2 regions of the Cohnella abietis genome follow, and region 1 is predicted to be linked to the other one. Evidence: predicted binding sites of a transcription regulator. Region 1 holds the regulator's gene; the other holds the start of a gene.
What was found. Region 1 encodes CtsR, which represses protease genes until heat stress. Its sites were predicted from a motif close to ATGGTCAATAAAGGTCAAACA; they were not measured.
Positions count from the first base shown of each region.

Region 2: clpP (ATP-dependent Clp endopeptidase proteolytic subunit ClpP) is a predicted target of CtsR. The motif match lies at 2,176-2,196, and genes of this name have one in related genera.

Region 1 covers NZ_AP019400.1:6,173,489-6,181,980, forward strand. The annotation lists gene KCTCHS21_RS27125 (ATP-dependent Clp protease ATP-binding subunit) at 1-677, opposite strand, end outside; gene KCTCHS21_RS27130 (protein arginine kinase) at 714-1,778, opposite strand; gene KCTCHS21_RS27135 (protein-arginine kinase activator protein McsA) at 1,795-2,307, opposite strand; gene KCTCHS21_RS27140 (CtsR family transcriptional regulator) at 2,326-2,787, opposite strand; gene KCTCHS21_RS27145 (glycosyltransferase) at 3,136-4,242, opposite strand; gene KCTCHS21_RS27150 (glycosyltransferase family protein) at 4,285-5,496, opposite strand; gene KCTCHS21_RS27155 (GDP-mannose 4,6-dehydratase) at 5,510-6,460, opposite strand; gene KCTCHS21_RS27160 (mannose-1-phosphate guanylyltransferase) at 6,460-7,497, opposite strand; gene KCTCHS21_RS27165 (glycosyltransferase family 4 protein) at 7,663-8,492, opposite strand, start outside.
Region 2 covers NZ_AP019400.1:609,962-618,453, reverse strand. The annotation lists gene gap (type I glyceraldehyde-3-phosphate dehydrogenase) at 1-609, opposite strand, end outside; gene KCTCHS21_RS02655 (sugar-binding transcriptional regulator) at 731-1,753, opposite strand; tRNA gene KCTCHS21_RS02650 (tRNA-Arg) at 1,982-2,056, shown strand; gene clpP (ATP-dependent Clp endopeptidase proteolytic subunit ClpP) at 2,251-2,835, shown strand; gene sda (sporulation histidine kinase inhibitor Sda) at 3,475-3,735, shown strand; gene KCTCHS21_RS02635 (SIMPL domain-containing protein) at 3,892-4,653, opposite strand; gene KCTCHS21_RS02630 (HPr family phosphocarrier protein) at 4,772-5,041, opposite strand; gene whiA (DNA-binding protein WhiA) at 5,145-6,080, opposite strand; gene KCTCHS21_RS02620 (gluconeogenesis factor YvcK family protein) at 6,086-7,072, opposite strand; gene rapZ (RNase adapter RapZ) at 7,077-7,973, opposite strand; gene KCTCHS21_RS02610 (ROK family glucokinase) at 8,057-8,492, opposite strand, start outside.

The DNA of each region.
Region 1 (8,492 bases):
ACAATTTTCTGTGCAAGGCCTTCGGCAATCGCCGTTTTACCTACACCTGGTTCCCCAATCAGAACAGGATTGTTCTTCGTCCGACGAGAAAGCACTTGAATAACACGCTCAATTTCCTTCGAACGGCCAATTACAGGATCTATATTGCCATCCCGAGCACTAGCTGTCAGATCGCGAGCCAAGCCATCTAAAGTCGGTGTACTAACGTTAGAGGAAGGGCCATGGTTCTGAGACACGCTTTCGTTGCTACCAAGCAATTGAAGCACCTGCTGACGTGCCTTGTTCAAGCTTATTCCAAGATTGTTAAGCACACGTGCAGCTACGCCTTCACCCTCACGAATGAGACCAAGTAAAATATGCTCAGTGCCTACGTACGTATGGCCAAGCTTACGTGCTTCATCCATAGATAATTCAATTACTTTTTTAGCGCGTGGAGTGTAGGCGATATTAGTAGGCTGTTCTTGCCCACGACCAATCAGCGATTCCACTTCACCTTGAATTTTCTCCAAACCTAGACCTAGGGCAATGAGGGCTTTGGCGGCAATGCTTTCGCCTTCCCGTATTAATCCAAGCAGGATATGCTCCGTACCGATGTTGTTATGTCCCAAACGCACTGCTTCTTCCTGGGCTAAGGCTAATACCTTCTGCGCACGTTCCGTAAATCTTCCAAACATCATGAGACATACCTCCTCTATAAATTAAGAATAAAACATTTATGAAGTAGTTACCAGTCGGGAACGAATTAATTCCGCTCTTGACCTATCTCTATCCTCAGGACTCATCGCTTCTCCGAACGCTTGTTGGAGAAATCCTGGCTGGGTAGACACGAGAAGCTCATTCAAAACAAGTTCATTTACCTCTGGCAATAAGCCTAAGTGAACACCAAGGCGCATATCCGATAAACGCTGAGATGCTTCCTTAGAGTCAATAATAATCGCATGAGACAAAATTCCGTAAGATCTACGCACCCGATCCTCGACTCGCGTCCTTGACTCGGTTAATAGCTTACTCCTTGCAGACTTCTCATGTTCGATCATTTGACGAGCGACTTGAAATAAATTTTCAATGATTTCTTGCTCGGATTGTCCTAACGTAATTTGGTTCGACACTTGAAACAGGTTTCCTGTTGCTTCACTGCCTTCCCCGTACAATCCTCTTACAGCTAAACCTACCTGAGTGACGGCGGAGAGAATACGATTGATTTGACCCGTAATGACGAGCGCTGGCAAGTGCATCATCACAGATGCTCTAATACCTGTGCCTACATTAGTCGGGCAGCTTGTTAAATAACCATGTTTCTCATCAAAAGCATAATCAACCTGCTCTTCAAAGATGTCATCGATTTTACTCGCTGCATCCCACGCTTCGCGTACTTGAAATCCCGAGCATAAACATTGAATGCGCAAATGATCCTCTTCGTTAATCATAACGCTAATATCTTCATTAGGGCTCAGAATAAGAGCACCATTGCGGGATTCATTTGCCAGGCTGGGACTAATGAGATGCTTCTCCACTAAAACCAGCTTCTCAAGCTCAGTCAGCTCTGTTAAACGAACTTGCTCAACCTTACCTAACCCATTGAGCCTTCCATTCTCTGCAACTCCCAGCAGCTGCTCCATAACCGTGAGGGATTGGGAAGGATCGGACATCATCGGAAATGGCAGACTGCGAATATTACGGGCGATACGCACGCGGCTGCTAATGACGACGTCAGAGTCCGGACCTACACCGTTCATCCATTGACTAAGAGCTTGCTTGACGAATTTCCGTTTGCTCATTTGTCTTCCCTGCCCTTCAGCAGCTCATTTCTTTCTCAAGCTCACGAATTCGATCACGCAGCTCAGCTGCAGATTCGAAATCCTCTCGCTCGATCCGACCTTGCATTTCCTTCTTCAGACGATCGATTTCCCGCTTCGTCTTCAGTCTTCCACCGGCACGTTTTGGCACTTTGCCAACGTGGACCGTATTACCATGTACCCGTTTAAGAAGAGGATCAAGCCTCTCCGCGAATTGCTTATAACAGTGGCTGCAGCCGAAGCGACCAATTTTGCTGAATTGCGTATAGGTCAACCCGCAAGTATCGCATTTCGCCGCAGGAGGTTTGGCCATAGAATTGGGATTTGGTGATTCTAAATCGAGCAGCCCGGAAAGCAGATTATGGATGGAAAATCCACTTGAGGTGCCTGGAATAAGCTCCCCCTTCTCCCTAGCGCATGATTCACAAATATGCAGCTCCGTCTTCTCGCCATTAACGATTTTTGTAAAATGTAGCGTAGCTAGACGTTTGTCGCATTCTTGACACTGCATCGATCAAACCTCCTTTCCTCATTTCGTGAGTAGGGCGATTAACATTGCTTTAAGCAGCTTGGCACGTATTTCGTCCCTAAGCGGCAGCTTTAACAACAATACATCTCGTGACACGGCTGCTTTGAGAAGATGAGCTTCCCGTATTGTAATAAATCGAGCTTCCTCAAGCTGATACACAAGACCTTCAGCAGTCGTCTGGTCAATCTGTTCTCCGACCGTCTGCTGAATATGTCGCTGAACAGCTTCTAGTGAGGGTAAATTTACTTGCTGGATGCGAATATATCCGCCGCCTCCGCGCTTGCTTTCGACGAAATAGCCCTTTTCCAAAGTGAACCTTGTACTAATGACATAATTAATCTGCGAAGGAACACAGGAAAATTTGTCAGCCAAATCGCTTCTTTGAATTTCGATGGAACCCTCTGAGCTGCTTTGCAAAATTTCCTTCAAATAAAGCTCGATAAGTTCGGTAATGTTCGCCAACTTCCAACCTCCTTTCATCGATACGATCCGAATAAAAGCACCGACTGGCATGCCTCTCGGGTCGGTTCGTCAAACAGGGGTGGATCTGAACTCTGACTTTGACTTTCTTTGACTATAGCTTTATTATACGCCGCTTTTTAAAAAATGCAAAGTTTCTATACAATGAATAAATTGGTGAAGCAGATGTTAATCTAACGAGCTTAACCATTCAATTGACTTTAGCTTTAAGTATGAGCAAAATAGCCCCTTATTACTTACGGTAGAAGTAATTCAGCCTCTTAGACATTCAGAAAAGGCACTCCGCTAAGCGGAACGCCTTGTGCAATCGTATGATTCCGCTCCAATATTTTAACTAATACCCCGGTTAATCAGCCTTTGACGAATGGTCTTTCCCACTGATTGGGGCGAGAACGACGTACGGATTGTCTCCTGTCCCTTACTCGCTATACGCTTACGCCAGGCGTCATTGTAAACAGCTTTCATCATTAGGTGTGAAGCATGCTCCACATCCGGCTCCGCCCAAATCTGATGCGCTTCATAAGGTCCTAAGTGCTGACCAATTCGAGTTAGCTCATATTGGACAGCACCAGAATTATCTGATGTCATGAAGTCAGTATTACCTGACCAGTTAGTACCAATAACCGGCTTACCCAGATACATGGCTTCCGCCAAAGGGAGGCCGAAACCTTCCGATCTATGCAAGGAAATGTAACAATCGGCACATTGAAGCAAAGCATTAGCTTCCATTCGGCTCATCACTCTGTCAACAATCCATACATTAGGCAAACCCTTCGATTCTCGATTAAGATTGTCTATTTCCGATTGCTGAGGGTTATTCATTTTAATAATCAAACCGGCAGGCAGACCAAAGCGGAAGACCGCATCCCGGTAAGCCTTCAGCACAGAGTAAGGATTTTTTCGTGCTGAATAGCTGAATGTATCATACATGCAAAGGAACAGAAATCGCCGCTCAGGGAGACCGAACGACTGTCTGTCCATGTTAATCGGCACATTGACCTGAATTCCATGCGGAATTTTCACGACCGGAATCGGCGACTTGTCAGCTATACTCTCTTGGATGAAGGTAGTCGGAACCCAAACCTCATCCAAATGACGAAATCCGTCTAAGTAAGCATCCGGAAATTCCGGCAGCTCCCAATGCCAATAGCCAATATTATATCTGTGGGAAAACCACTGCGGGCCAAGCGTATCGTAAGCTAGAGGCATTTGATCGGCATTGATGTGAAATAGGTTAACCGGGTAATTAGGAGCATCCATTTCCTTATACTTCCACGATAAATCGTTATCTCTTGAGCTATTTCCCCCAGAGTAATTATAAATTCCAAAAGGAATATCAGAGCATTCCAACGCTCTTGCAGCCAATCTGCAGGATTCTCCTATCCCCATCTCGTACCGCGCGTAGCCGACCAGGTTAATGCCTGACACCCTACTCACATCTGTTCACATCCATTCTCATCTCTTTCAGCCTACCGTTGTCTATCGGTAATACATAGAATCCAAAACTGGATTCCATACGATAGGATCTACCCCGTACTCCAATGGTACAAAATCCTTAGACCATTTCATTAAATTTATCCTGTCTGCCCCTTCGACATAGGGAAAAGTTCTTTGAAGATCCACTCGTGTTTCATAGACCTCCCTTAATAGTTGAGGAATGGGTGCCTGGACATTAGTCGGTGAAAATAACCATTGATAGAACCCTATAGAAGTGAGCGTTAGGAACGGATTACCGAACACCTGCAGAGCTCCATGCTTGCGGTACACGATACGTGCGAACGCCGGAATGGCGACTCCATTGTCGAAATAGTTATAGGCATAACGCCAATGAGCGGTCTCTGCATAGCCATTAAGCAATAGCTTCCGAACATACTCCCGGAATAAGCCCAGTAAATCAGGCATATGAGCCCACTCAAACCGGGTTTGATGCTGCGAGACTTTACTTAGATCAGCTACTAGTCCGCTAAAGTGGTAGAAGGTTAGAGGCTTTCCATTGATCTCATATAGTCCATTGCGGTTTACAACTGGCCGCTCATGGAGATTCCAATAAGCCACGTTATAGGTCGGATCCTTATGGATATGAACACCTTCGAACAAAGCGGGCGCCATATCCATCCATCTTTGATCGACGTGATAGCCTTTGGAAGGTTCCATAATACAATGATGGAGTAACCTTTCCTTCCACCATTGCAGCATTCGCATCGTCTCATCCTTGCGAGACAGTGCGATAAAGCCCAGGTTATATACACCTGATTGTAGCAGGTCTACCTCTTCTGGTTTTTTATGATCATCAGGCAAAGGGGTCAGAATATGAGGGGTAAGTACAATACCGAATTGTGGTAGCTTACGATAGAAATCATCCATACGGTGCGTAATCAGAATATCGGGGTCAAAATAAACAATGCTCTCTAATCCACGAACACGAAGTAAATAATCTAAAAAGAAGGGCTTAACGGCTGTACTAAACTCCGTAATGTTATATTGAAACCTCATGATGGGCCATTCCGGCAGCCCTATATCCTTAAGATGAACCCATTCGAATGTTTCCTCGTGCGTATTAAGAAATCCTTCGCTCTCGTCCGCTAGCAGCACATATGCTTTCCCTGTAGGATGATGGTTCAGAAAAGACTGAACAAGCGTCCTAGCAAAAGCTAAATAGTTTTTAGCGACAATTGTGCACATTGTGAACATTTCCGCTTTCCCCCTAAGGCTGAGAACGCCAATACTGAAGCAAATCCTCCATCGTCCGCTCGAATGGAATTTCTGGATTCCAACCCGTCGCCTCATGAAATTTACGATAGTCACCTAGCAAAATTTCTACGTCAGAAGGGCGTAAACGGCTAGCATCCGTCTTCACCTCAATGTCCACGTTACTGTGGGATAGCAAGATTGCTAGCATCTCAGCAATGGTATAACAGGTACCTGAAGCAATATTGTATGCCTCTCCGGGGACACCCTTTTCCAAGGCTAGCCAATAACCTCTAACGACGTCCCGTACGTCGGTAAAATCCCGCTTCGCCTCTAGATTTCCTACATAGATTACAGGCGGCTTTTTCCCCTTCTCGATATCTACAATCTGCTTAGCGAAATTAGAGGTTACGAAGTTTTCCCCGCGTCTTGGACCAGTATGATTAAAGGTAATTGTACGAATGACGTGCAAACCATAGCTCTTGTGATATTGATAGCCCAAGTAATCCTGCGCTACTTTACTAATGGCATATGGACTTAATGGACGTAAAGGATTCGTTTCCTTAATCGGCGTTTCTCCCGGATTTACCTGCCCATACTCCTCGCTTGAACAAGCAATTTGAATTTTTGAATGTAATCCGAAACGACGAATCGCTTCGAACAGATTAACTTGCCCGGCGACATTATTATGGATCGTATCGATTGGAGAATTCCATGAAGTAGGTACGAAGCTTTGGGCGGCAAGGTGGAAAATAAGGTCTGGCTTCTCGGCACCAATTAAGGCTTCTACTGAAAATGGGTCGCGAAGCTCGCACTCTACTAAGCGAATATCCTGCTGTAAATGAGAAATATGGTCCATCCGGCTGCGGTTTCGAATAGTGCCAACAACCTCAACACCCTTGAGGAGCAGAAATTCTGCCATATGGCTTCCAACAAACCCTGATATTCCCGTCACAAGAGCTTTCATTAACCGACGCCTCCTCCCTGTTGCTCCACATGCTGAACGAATGACTTTAAGAAGGGCTCCTTGGATTTATGACAGATTAGCAAGCCTTCCGCGGTTGATACAATAATCAAATCGTCTGCTCCAATTACGATTGTTTTCCGTCCTTCAGCGAAAATAATATTATTACTGGACTCCAAAGCGTGGACCACACCATGAACGATATTCCCATTCGCGTCGGCTTCCTCTTCCCTTACTCGTTCAAGCGATGCCCAGCTCCCAAGGTCCTCCCACTCATATCGAAAGGGAATGGTAAATAGATTATTTGCTTTTTCCAGAATTGCGTAATCTACAGAGATTTTAGGGAGGGCTGCATATTCTGTTTCGGGAGCCATTCCTCCCCCGGCTAAAGCGCTCCATAATTCCGGCTGATGCTCCTCCATGGAGTGTGCGATTGTTGACGGCTTCCAAACGATAATCCCGCTATTCCAATAAACATTAGGCAATTGGACAAGCTTAATGGCCGCTTCCATATCTGGCTTTTCCACGAATGACGTAACCTTCCGAGCACCTTCGATGCTATCTGTTTCTGATGTCATAATATATCCGTAGTTCGTCTCAGGACGCGCTGGAACGATTCCAAGTGTAACAATTGATCTAGAAGACTCTGCAATGGCTTCTGCTTTGCTAAGCGCCTCATAGAGTGCGAGAATGTTCGGAATATGTTGGTCCGAGGGCATCATGACAAGTACCTCATCATCATCCTGACGGAGAAAATGAAGCGCTGAGAGGGCAACGCAAGGTCCCGTATCCCGCTGTACCGGCTCCGTGATGATTTTTCCCTCATCTAGCTCTGGAAGCTGCTCCATGACAAGTGCCCGGTACAAGGCCGCTGTTACAACATAGATCTGTCGCGAAGGTACAATCCGTACCAGACGGCGGTAGGTGAGCTGAAGCATCGTTTCCTCCGAAGTCAAAGCGAGAAATTGCTTGGGCCTATCCTCCACGCTTCTCGGCCATAGCCGGCTTCCTTTTCCGCCTGCCATAATGACGATTTTCATGTTCTAGTCCCCTTCGCTTATATCAACGGATTCAGATTCAGCAGGCGCGGGCTGCTGCAAATGCACTGTTTATTGTATGGTCTGCCCATCCAGATGGCATGGACGATTAACCACTCCGCTGAAAATGGGTAAAGCAGCCTTGCGGCTGCTTTACGTTGGGACAAATTACTGTATACACAGTAATTTTTTTATTTGGTTACCGATTACCGCAGGAGAGAAATCAAAATGGATATCAAATGCTGCTTTCTTGCTTATTCGCTCTCGTTTGGCTCTATCCTCGTATAGCTCCCTCATGGCATTACCGACTTTAATCGGTTGAATGTCAGCCCACATATGCCCAAGATAATATTCGGGTCTATCGCTCTGTAGCCTATGATCGACCGGAACGAGCTTCGGCTCTGGCTCAATGAGAATACTATTTTCCTCATTCATAAACTCTGTATAGCCGCCCCAATTAAGTCCGATAGCTGGCTTGCCTAATGCCATCGTTTCCATAGCTGGCATCCCCCAGCCCGCACGGTCAACGGAAACATAAGCATCACAGCTTAGATATAGATCGACCAGCTGTTGCTCGTCGAATGGCTCAACAATAATAAAAATTTGTGAAAACAGTCGCTTCTCCGGAATATGGGAACGAATAACTGACATCACGTAAGCTGGCTCATATCCGCTGTGCACGTACACTTTAAGCACGAGTGATACGTCTTCCTCCTCACCAAACTCGCGACAGAAGGACATGATCAGCAGGTCGACCCCCTTACGGAAATCAAACCCGAAGACATAAAGAAATGAGAACTTGCGGAGAGGTGGGGAAAAGGTGATTTTGTTATACTGTCTTCCCGGATAATACTTAGTCACATCAATCGGATATGGAACGACGCGTATTTTGGAAGGATCTACACCACTCGCTACAAAGGTACGATAGTTAAATTGCGAGGGTACCCATATTTCATCTAATTGATTACATCTCTGAGGCCAATCTGCTGGAGTCCTAT
Region 2 (8,492 bases), 1.5 Mb from region 1:
AGCAGCTGCACGAGCACGACGCAAATCCTTATGCGGAAGATCAAGAACGCTTTGATCGTTCGTGTAAGAATGGATTGTGTTCATCATGCCTTTAACGATTCCGAATTGGTCATTCAATACTTTAGCGAATGGTGCCAAGCAGTTCGTTGTACAAGAAGCGTTAGAGATAATTGTATGAGCAGATGGATCGTATTTGTCGTTGTTAACGCCCATAACGATAGTGATGTCTTCGTTCGTAGCAGGAGCGGAGATAATAACTTTCTTCGCGCCGCCTTTCAAGTGAAGCTCTGCTTTTTCTTTAGCAGTAAAGATACCTGTAGATTCAACAACGATTTCAGCACCTACAGAAGACCAAGGCAGGTTACCAGGATCACGCTCAGCGAATACTTTAACTGTTCTGCCGTTTACGATAAGTGCGCCTTCGCCCACTTCAACCGTTCCGTCCAATTTGCCGTGAGTTGTATCATATTTGAGAAGGTGAGCAAGCGTGTTAACGTCAGTCAGGTCGTTGATCGCAACGATCTCTACATTCGGGTTGCCTAGAGATGCGCGGAATACGTTACGTCCAATACGTCCAAATCCGTTAATACCAACTTTTACTACTGCCATGATTGGTTTCCTCCTTGGAATAACTATCTTTTTTTTGATCTATATATCAGGCGCCGTAAGCGCCGAGATCACTATTAAATAGGATTACCCTATTACAGCTGTTAAAACTTAATGTAACCAATTATACATGTCGTAAAGCTTCTATAGCTCCAGCTTCATCCGTAACAAGTATATCGTCATGCCCAAACCTCATAACTGATGCGATCGCTTCGCCCTTGCTTTTCCCGCCTGCGATGCCGATGACAATACCCGCAGCTTCAATGTCCTCCAGACGCAAGCCAGCTGTTGCCATTCGATGTACGACTTTGCCGTTACGATCAAAATAGTAACCAAAGGCTTCCGCAAGTGCTCCATCTTTTACAAGCTCATCCATAGTCTCATTATTGAGCTTACGGCGTCTTGCCATAGTTGCAGCATCACCAATGCCATGTACGACAATCCTTGCACCGCGTATCATGTCGACCACTTCACTTACATTAGGGTCCTGCATGATCGTCTTATATGCTTCCTCACTTAGATGATCGGGTACGTGGAGCATACGATATCGTGCTCCTGTACGCTTAGCTAACTCCGAGGCAATTGTATTTGCCTGATAGTCAACACTTTCACCCAAGCCGCCCCTAGCAGGTACGAACCAGTTTTCCTTCAGCTGTGATGGCATTGCGAATTGCGCTGCCATGCGAGCCATCGTAGAACCACCCATTACCGCAACGACATCCCCTGGCGAAAGACTATCCCGTAGCACTCGGCTTCCAGCCATTCCGAGCTCCATTTTAATATGGTCGGAAGTGTCTGAGTCGCCTGCTACAATAATAACCTTATTTAATCCGAACGCTGCACGTACCTTTTCTTCTAAATCCGATAGCCCGAACAATTCCTTAACGATCGGCTCCATATCTTCTACAAGCTGGCGTCCGCTATCGCTAAGTGTCATACCCGCCGTTGCTGTATCTAACAGCCCTTGTGCACGTAGAACCTCAAGCTCTGTTCGTAGCACCCGCTCCGTCATATCGACGCTAGAAGCAAGCGTGCGACGACCAATTGTACCCGTCATGTATACCCGGTGCAGAATTTGGTACCTTTTTTCCATCACCTGCAGAAGATCAGGGAGTAGCTTCTTCTGAATCTCAACGATTTCCCGCATTCTCTCCGTGTATCCTCCTGAGACCGAATGGCTTTAAGCGGTAGCAAGCTCACTACTTAGTTGGACGTAAATCGTCCCGCCACCCCTTTTTAAGTCCCACCTTCATTTTAACGAATTTTCCTCATAGTTGCAAGACCTCCCGTACACGAAATTATCAAATATAAGAGCCCGTTTTCTCTTGCTTTTTAACACCGTATCACATATAATAACTCTTGCTGTACTAAACGAGCGCCCGTGGTCCAACGGATATGACGCAGCCCTCCGAAGGCTGAGATTGAGGTTCGATTCCTCACGGGCGCGCCAAATTTTATTTCTCCAACCAATAGCATACAGCACAACCGACCGTTCCATACGGTCGGTTTTTTTGATTCTCGGCCCCTTATATGCGGTTTATCACTACCTATAAGTTTCCTTCAAAAGCCTCTTTGACTTTCTTTGACTTTTACCTGCAGATTCGCTATGATTATAAAACCAAAACATGAGGAGGGACGTCAAACATGAGTTTTGTGCCTATGGTTGTCGAGCAAACCAACAGAGGAGAACGGGCGTACGACATCTATTCCCGCTTACTCAAAGATCGAATCGTATTTTTAGGTACTCAGGTGAATGACGTGGTTGCCAACTCTATCATCGCCCAGCTGCTGTTCCTAGCAGCCGAAGATCCAGAAAAAGACATCCACCTCTACATTAACAGCCCCGGCGGCTCCATCACTTCCGGTATGGCCATTTACGATACCATGCAGTTCATCAAACCAGATGTTTCTACAATCTGTGTCGGTATGGCCGCATCAATGGGAGCATTCCTGCTTGCAGCAGGCGCCAAAGGCAAGCGCTTCGCACTTCCTAATAGTGAAGTGATGATTCACCAGCCACTTGGTGGTGCAGAAGGTCAAGCCAGTGACATTGAAATTCGGGCTCGACGGATTCTGAAGCTAAGAGATAAATTGAATGGCATTCTGTCAGAACGTACAGGTCAGCCTTTGGAACGTATTGAGAAGGATACAGACCGCGACAATTTCATGGAAGCAGAAGTTGCCCAGCAGTATGGCCTCATCGACAAAGTAATCGACAAGGTCGTTTAAACTCACATCTTATTAGAGTAAACCTTAAAGAAGCCACTCGTAAGTTCACTTATGGGCGGCTTCTTTTCGTATTATTATGGTTCTTTCGGAAAAATCCCCAGAATCCTCGATCCTTAGTAGCCCTCAGTGCGTTATTTCTAGAAAAGTCCCAGAATCCTCGATCCTTAGTAGCCCTCAGTGCGTTATTCCAAGATAAGTCCCAGAATCCTCAACTTTTAGTAGCCCTCAGTGCGTTATTTCTAGAAAAGTCCCAGAATCCTCGATCCTTAGTAGCCCTCAGTGCGTTATTCCTAGAAAAGTCCCAGAATCCTCGATCCTTAGTAGCCCTCAGTGCGTTATTCCTAGAAAAGTCCCAGAATCCTCGACTCTTAGTAGCCCTCAGTGCGTTATTTCTAGGATGGCCCCCCCCTTTTGCGGTATAAGATATAAATTTCACCAAAAATTTTTGCCTCAAGAAAACTTAGCCACAAGACAACCCTGATTTAACACAACTTAATGCATGTGTCAACATAAATTCAAAACTTTGAATACCCTCTCTGCTAGGCGGACAATCCATGGTAAACTGTTTTATGAGGTTATACCAATTACCTCCAATTCTAGTTATCTCTTAGGAACTCTGGAAGAGAGGGAGGGATCTTTATGCCTGAACGGTCCTATCCGTACCTTGTGACCAATACAAATGAAGACAACGCGCCTTATCGAAACATCAATGAAGGCCACATCGACATGGTGGCTGCACGCAGATTAAGTGATAAAGCGTCATTGCTACGCCCATTGAAAGACGAACACCTTCTTGAGGTTTATAGGGAAGCCAAGAAAATGAACTTATCCGATGAATTCATTGAATTATTGGAAGAGGCACTCTCCATTCGCCAAATAAGTCATTACAAGGAAGCATAATCAAACTACTGCGCCCCTTAATCGTCACCGCCCTCCTCATAGGTTGGCGGTTTTTATTTTTCCATCCCTCACTTGCAGCTGATCTTTAATGAACACAAAGAAGAGGCGAAGGAACAAGTCCCCGCCTCTTCTCCAATCATATCGCACATAAATCAACTACTTCATTTCGTATTGCACGGTTACATTCGCGCGGATCTCAATCTGTCCCGTTTGCACGGATGTGGATGAGCCACCAAGCATATCACTCATCTGCGCCTTAGCTGCTTCCATCCCATACACAATCGGGATGTTAGAAACATCTCCCTGTACAACATTAAGTACCCCTTTTAATTTGCGGTTGGAAGAGGCTGCAAGTACATTTGCTTTTTTCGAAGCATTAGCCATTGCTTTCTTAAGCGCCTCTAGCTCATATTGGTCATTCTTCTCCGTGCCGAATTGTACACCATCCAATCGATTAGCGCCCGATGCCGTTAGAGCATCGAGTAGCTTACCGATTTCTGTAATCTTACGGTACGTCACTTGAACGGAGTGAACTGCAACATAACCCTTCAGCACACGCCCTTCCTTCTCTGTGTAATCATAGTCCGGCTGAACGCCAAAGCCTGTTGTTTTGACATCCTTCTTATCGATTGAGAACTTCTCGTATAACGTCTTCTCTACTGCAGCGAACTTATCCGCATTCGCTTGCTGGGCTTCCAAAGCCTTCGATCCCTGAGATTCAACTGCCAAGCTCAAATAAGCGACATCTGGCTCTACCTTAATTGTCCCCGTTGCTCCTACAGTGATCGTATAGGCCGCCGATGTTACCGCAGGTACAGACTGTGCTGAAACGATATCGCCACCCCCTCTAACCAATCCAACAGATCCAATTACTACAGCAGCAGCAACTACTAGCACCTTCAAATGATGTCGTCCCATTACTCTCATTTCTCCTTTTTTTCCCGTTTACCATCTAACGCATTAGACCATCCAAATGTTTCAACGGATGCTATTAAATGCAAAAAGCCCCCTTGCGGGAGCTTTGCATAATTGGTACTTATTGGTTCTCCAGCTCTTCTTTGCTTACAAGCTGCACTAAAGCGGTTACAGCTTGCTCTGCGTCGGAACCTTCCGCGCTGATCGCTACTTCCGTACCGGAGCTGATCGCTAGGCTCATAATACCCATGATGCTTTTCGCGTTTACTTTTTTCTCATCCTTCTCCACGAAGACGTCTGAGGAGAATTTATTGGCTTCCTGCACGAATAGTGCCGCCGGTCTGGCGTGAAGACCCGTTTTAAGCCGAACTACCACCGGCTGTCTCGTCATGGACCGGATACCCCCTGTCTTTATTTCGTCCCGCTAATCGGGACCCCCGTGCTATAGTTTCTTTACTATTATAACATTGATATGAACAAATACGCCATACGGATTATGCTCCGCCATTCCGGATTTTTTCTGCCCACTCATCAAGCTTCCTAAGTCGGTGGTTTACGCCCGATTTACTAACCTGTCCTTTAAGCAAATCTCCGACTTCCTTTAAGTTAATATCCGGATGCTGGAGCCTTACCTCAGCTACCTCGCGTAGCTTATCAGGCAAATTATTTAAGCCCACTTCCTTGGACAGAAGCTTGATGTTGTCTATTTGTCTAACTGCCGCACCAATCGTTTTGTTAAGATTAGCCGTCTCGCAATTGACAATCCGATTAACTGAATTACGCATATCCCGCATGATACGAACATCCTCGAATTTGAACAAGGCTTGGTGCGCCCCGATAAGACTTAGAAATTCGATGATCTTTTCGCCTTCTTTAATGTAAAGAATAAAGCCTTTCTTACGTTCGATAAATCTTGCGTTCAGATGAAACTTATTAGCAAGATCTACTAACGCCTGGCAATGCTCCTCATACATCGAAGAAATTTCCAAGTGATACGAGGAGCCTTCTGGATTGTTTACCGAACCGCCTGCTAAGAACGCCCCGCGTAAATAAGCTTTTTTACAGCATGATTTCCGGACTAAATCCTTATCTATGCTTGGATGGAAGAGAAATCCTTCTGAAACGATGGATAGATCGTTCAGAATAGCTTCCGCACCTGCAGGTACACGCACGACATACACATTGTTTTTCTTAAGCCTCATTTTCTTACGAACTAACAATTCCGTCACTACGTTAAAATGTCGCTTCAGAAGGGTGTACATCCGGCGTGAAATTGCGGCATTCTCGGTGGCGATATCCAGGACGACCCGTTTATTGGTCAACGAGATCGTGCCATTCATCCTGATCAAAGCGGATAGCTCTGCCTTTTCACAGCAGCTATCGTTTTCAATCAGTGTTAATTCCTTTTTCGTTAGCGCCGCAAATGACATGCCTTTCACCCCTTTCGCAACATCCAATCCTCAACCAGATGGTAAATATGATTACTTAATTTTGCAGCATCATGCCGTAAATAGGTTCGGAACAGCACAAGTGTATCTGCAATAACCTTGTATCCACGGCTCGTTACTTCTTCCAAATCCAAATGCACAGCAGTTGAACCCTTCTCTGCATAAAGCTCTTGTACTTGCGGAGGAATCTCTCCATCATTCACGATAACGTAATCGAATAGATGGTGGCCAATATGCGCATGAACAGCAGCTAGATGGTCGCTAACGGAATAATTGTCCGTTTCTCCCGGCTGCGTCATTACATTACACACGAATAGCTTAACCGCATTCGATTGAATGATTGCTTCCGCTAGCTTAGGTACGATCAAGTTGGGGAGTATACTCGTGTATAAGCTACCAGGCCCAATAAGAATCGCATCTGCTTCTTGAAGAGCCTGAACGGCTTCAGGAAGCGCCTCTACGTCAGCTGGCTCAAGAAATACTTTACGAATAGCCAAGCCTGATTTCGGAATCCGAGATTCCCCGACGACAATTGATCCGTCTTCCATCTCGGCCTTTAGTACAATCGCTTGATTCGCCGCCGGCAGTACGCGCCCCCGAACAGCAAATATTCGACTAAGCTCGGTTATTCCCGTTACGAAATCCCCGGTTATGTCTGTCATCGCAGCAAGTATAAGATTGCCAAGACTATGTCCAGCTAACCCCGTCCCGTTCGAGAACCTATACTTGAGAACCTCCGCTAATAAAGGCTCCGTATCCGATAGAGCAGACAACACGTTCCTGATGTCCCCAGGAGGAGGGATTTGTAGCTCTTCCCGCAAAATACCAGAGCTTCCTCCATCATCTGCAACCGTTACAATAGCCGTAATATCTAGCGGCTTCTGCTTTAATCCGCGCAGCATGACAGATAGCCCCGTACCACCACCAATGACGACAATCCGCGGTTTACGGGCGAGATTCAGCTTATCCTTCATAGCCTCACCTCAGCTCCTGCCGATCGCGATCGGAATCGCGGTGGCTCACTCGTACCAACTCAGTATCGCTTGAGCCTAGCCTACGACCTAAGTATTCCGCCAAAGCTACTGAACGATGCTTTCCTCCGGTACACCCAATTCCAATAACGACCTGGCTTTTACCTTCTTTATGATACAAGGGAATTAAATATTGCAGCATATCGAGCAATTTGGTCAGGAATGTTTGTGTTTCTGGCCATTTCATTACATAGTCATAAACCTCTGGGTCCACTCCCGTCTTAGGTCGGAGCTGCTCTACGTAATGAGGATTGGGTAGGAAACGTACATCAAAGATCAAATCAGCATCTATTGGAACTCCGTACTTAAACCCGAATGAAGTTACGTTAATGGAAATATTATTGCGATCCAGGTTTGTAAAGCGACCAATAATCTTTTCCTTTAACGCCGCGGGTTTAAGACTGCTTGTATCGATAACCTGAGTGGCCCAGCCCTTCAAATCCTCAAGCAGCTTCCGCTCCATGTGTATGCCTTCAAGAGGCAATCCATCCGGAGCTAGCGGGTGCCGACGCCGGCTTTCCTTGTAGCGCTGTACGAGAATTGCATCCGTTGCATCCAAAAATAGAATTTCGTAATGAATGGTATAATGCTCACGAATATGATTCAAGGACTCCGATAATGCCGTGAAAAATTCTCTTCCTCGCAAATCAATAACTAACGCTACTTTAGCAATGCGTCCTTGTGACTGCTCAATTAATTCAGCAAATTTAGGTATAAGTACTGGAGGTAAGTTATCGACGCAGAAAAAACCCAAGTCCTCCAAGCTCTGTACTGCAATCGTCTTTCCAGCACCCGACATTCCTGTAATAATAAGTAGCGTCGGTTTAGCCGTAATCGTATCCATGCTTATCCCCACCCTCTGTAGCTATTAACAACAGAGCGCCCGACTCGCCTGACAGAACCAGGGGAGTCGGGCGCCTGCTTCAATTATGCCCGAAGGAACAATCCCGCTGCCCCTACGACCCCTGCGTCGTTACCTAACTGGGCAGCTACGATTTCAACTCCACTTTTGGCATTACCTGGCGTCAATTTATCGAACACCTCACGGATTTGGGCAAAGAGGAATTCGCCCGCTCTGCTTACTCCGCCTCCAACTATAAACCGCTGAGGATTAACAACTACAGCTACCGCTGCCATCGATTTGCCTAGGTAGAAAGCCGCCCGACTAACGATGCGTTGTGAGACTTCATCTCCACCTTTGGCCGCATCGAACACGTCCTTAGCTGTTAAATCTCCCTCAACGAATGTTAGCGAAGTACGGTCACCCCGTTCTACTGCATCTCGCGCCATCCGAATGATACCGGTAGCCGACGATACAGTTTCCAAGCAGCCCGTCTTTCCGCATCCGCATTGAATGGCTTCA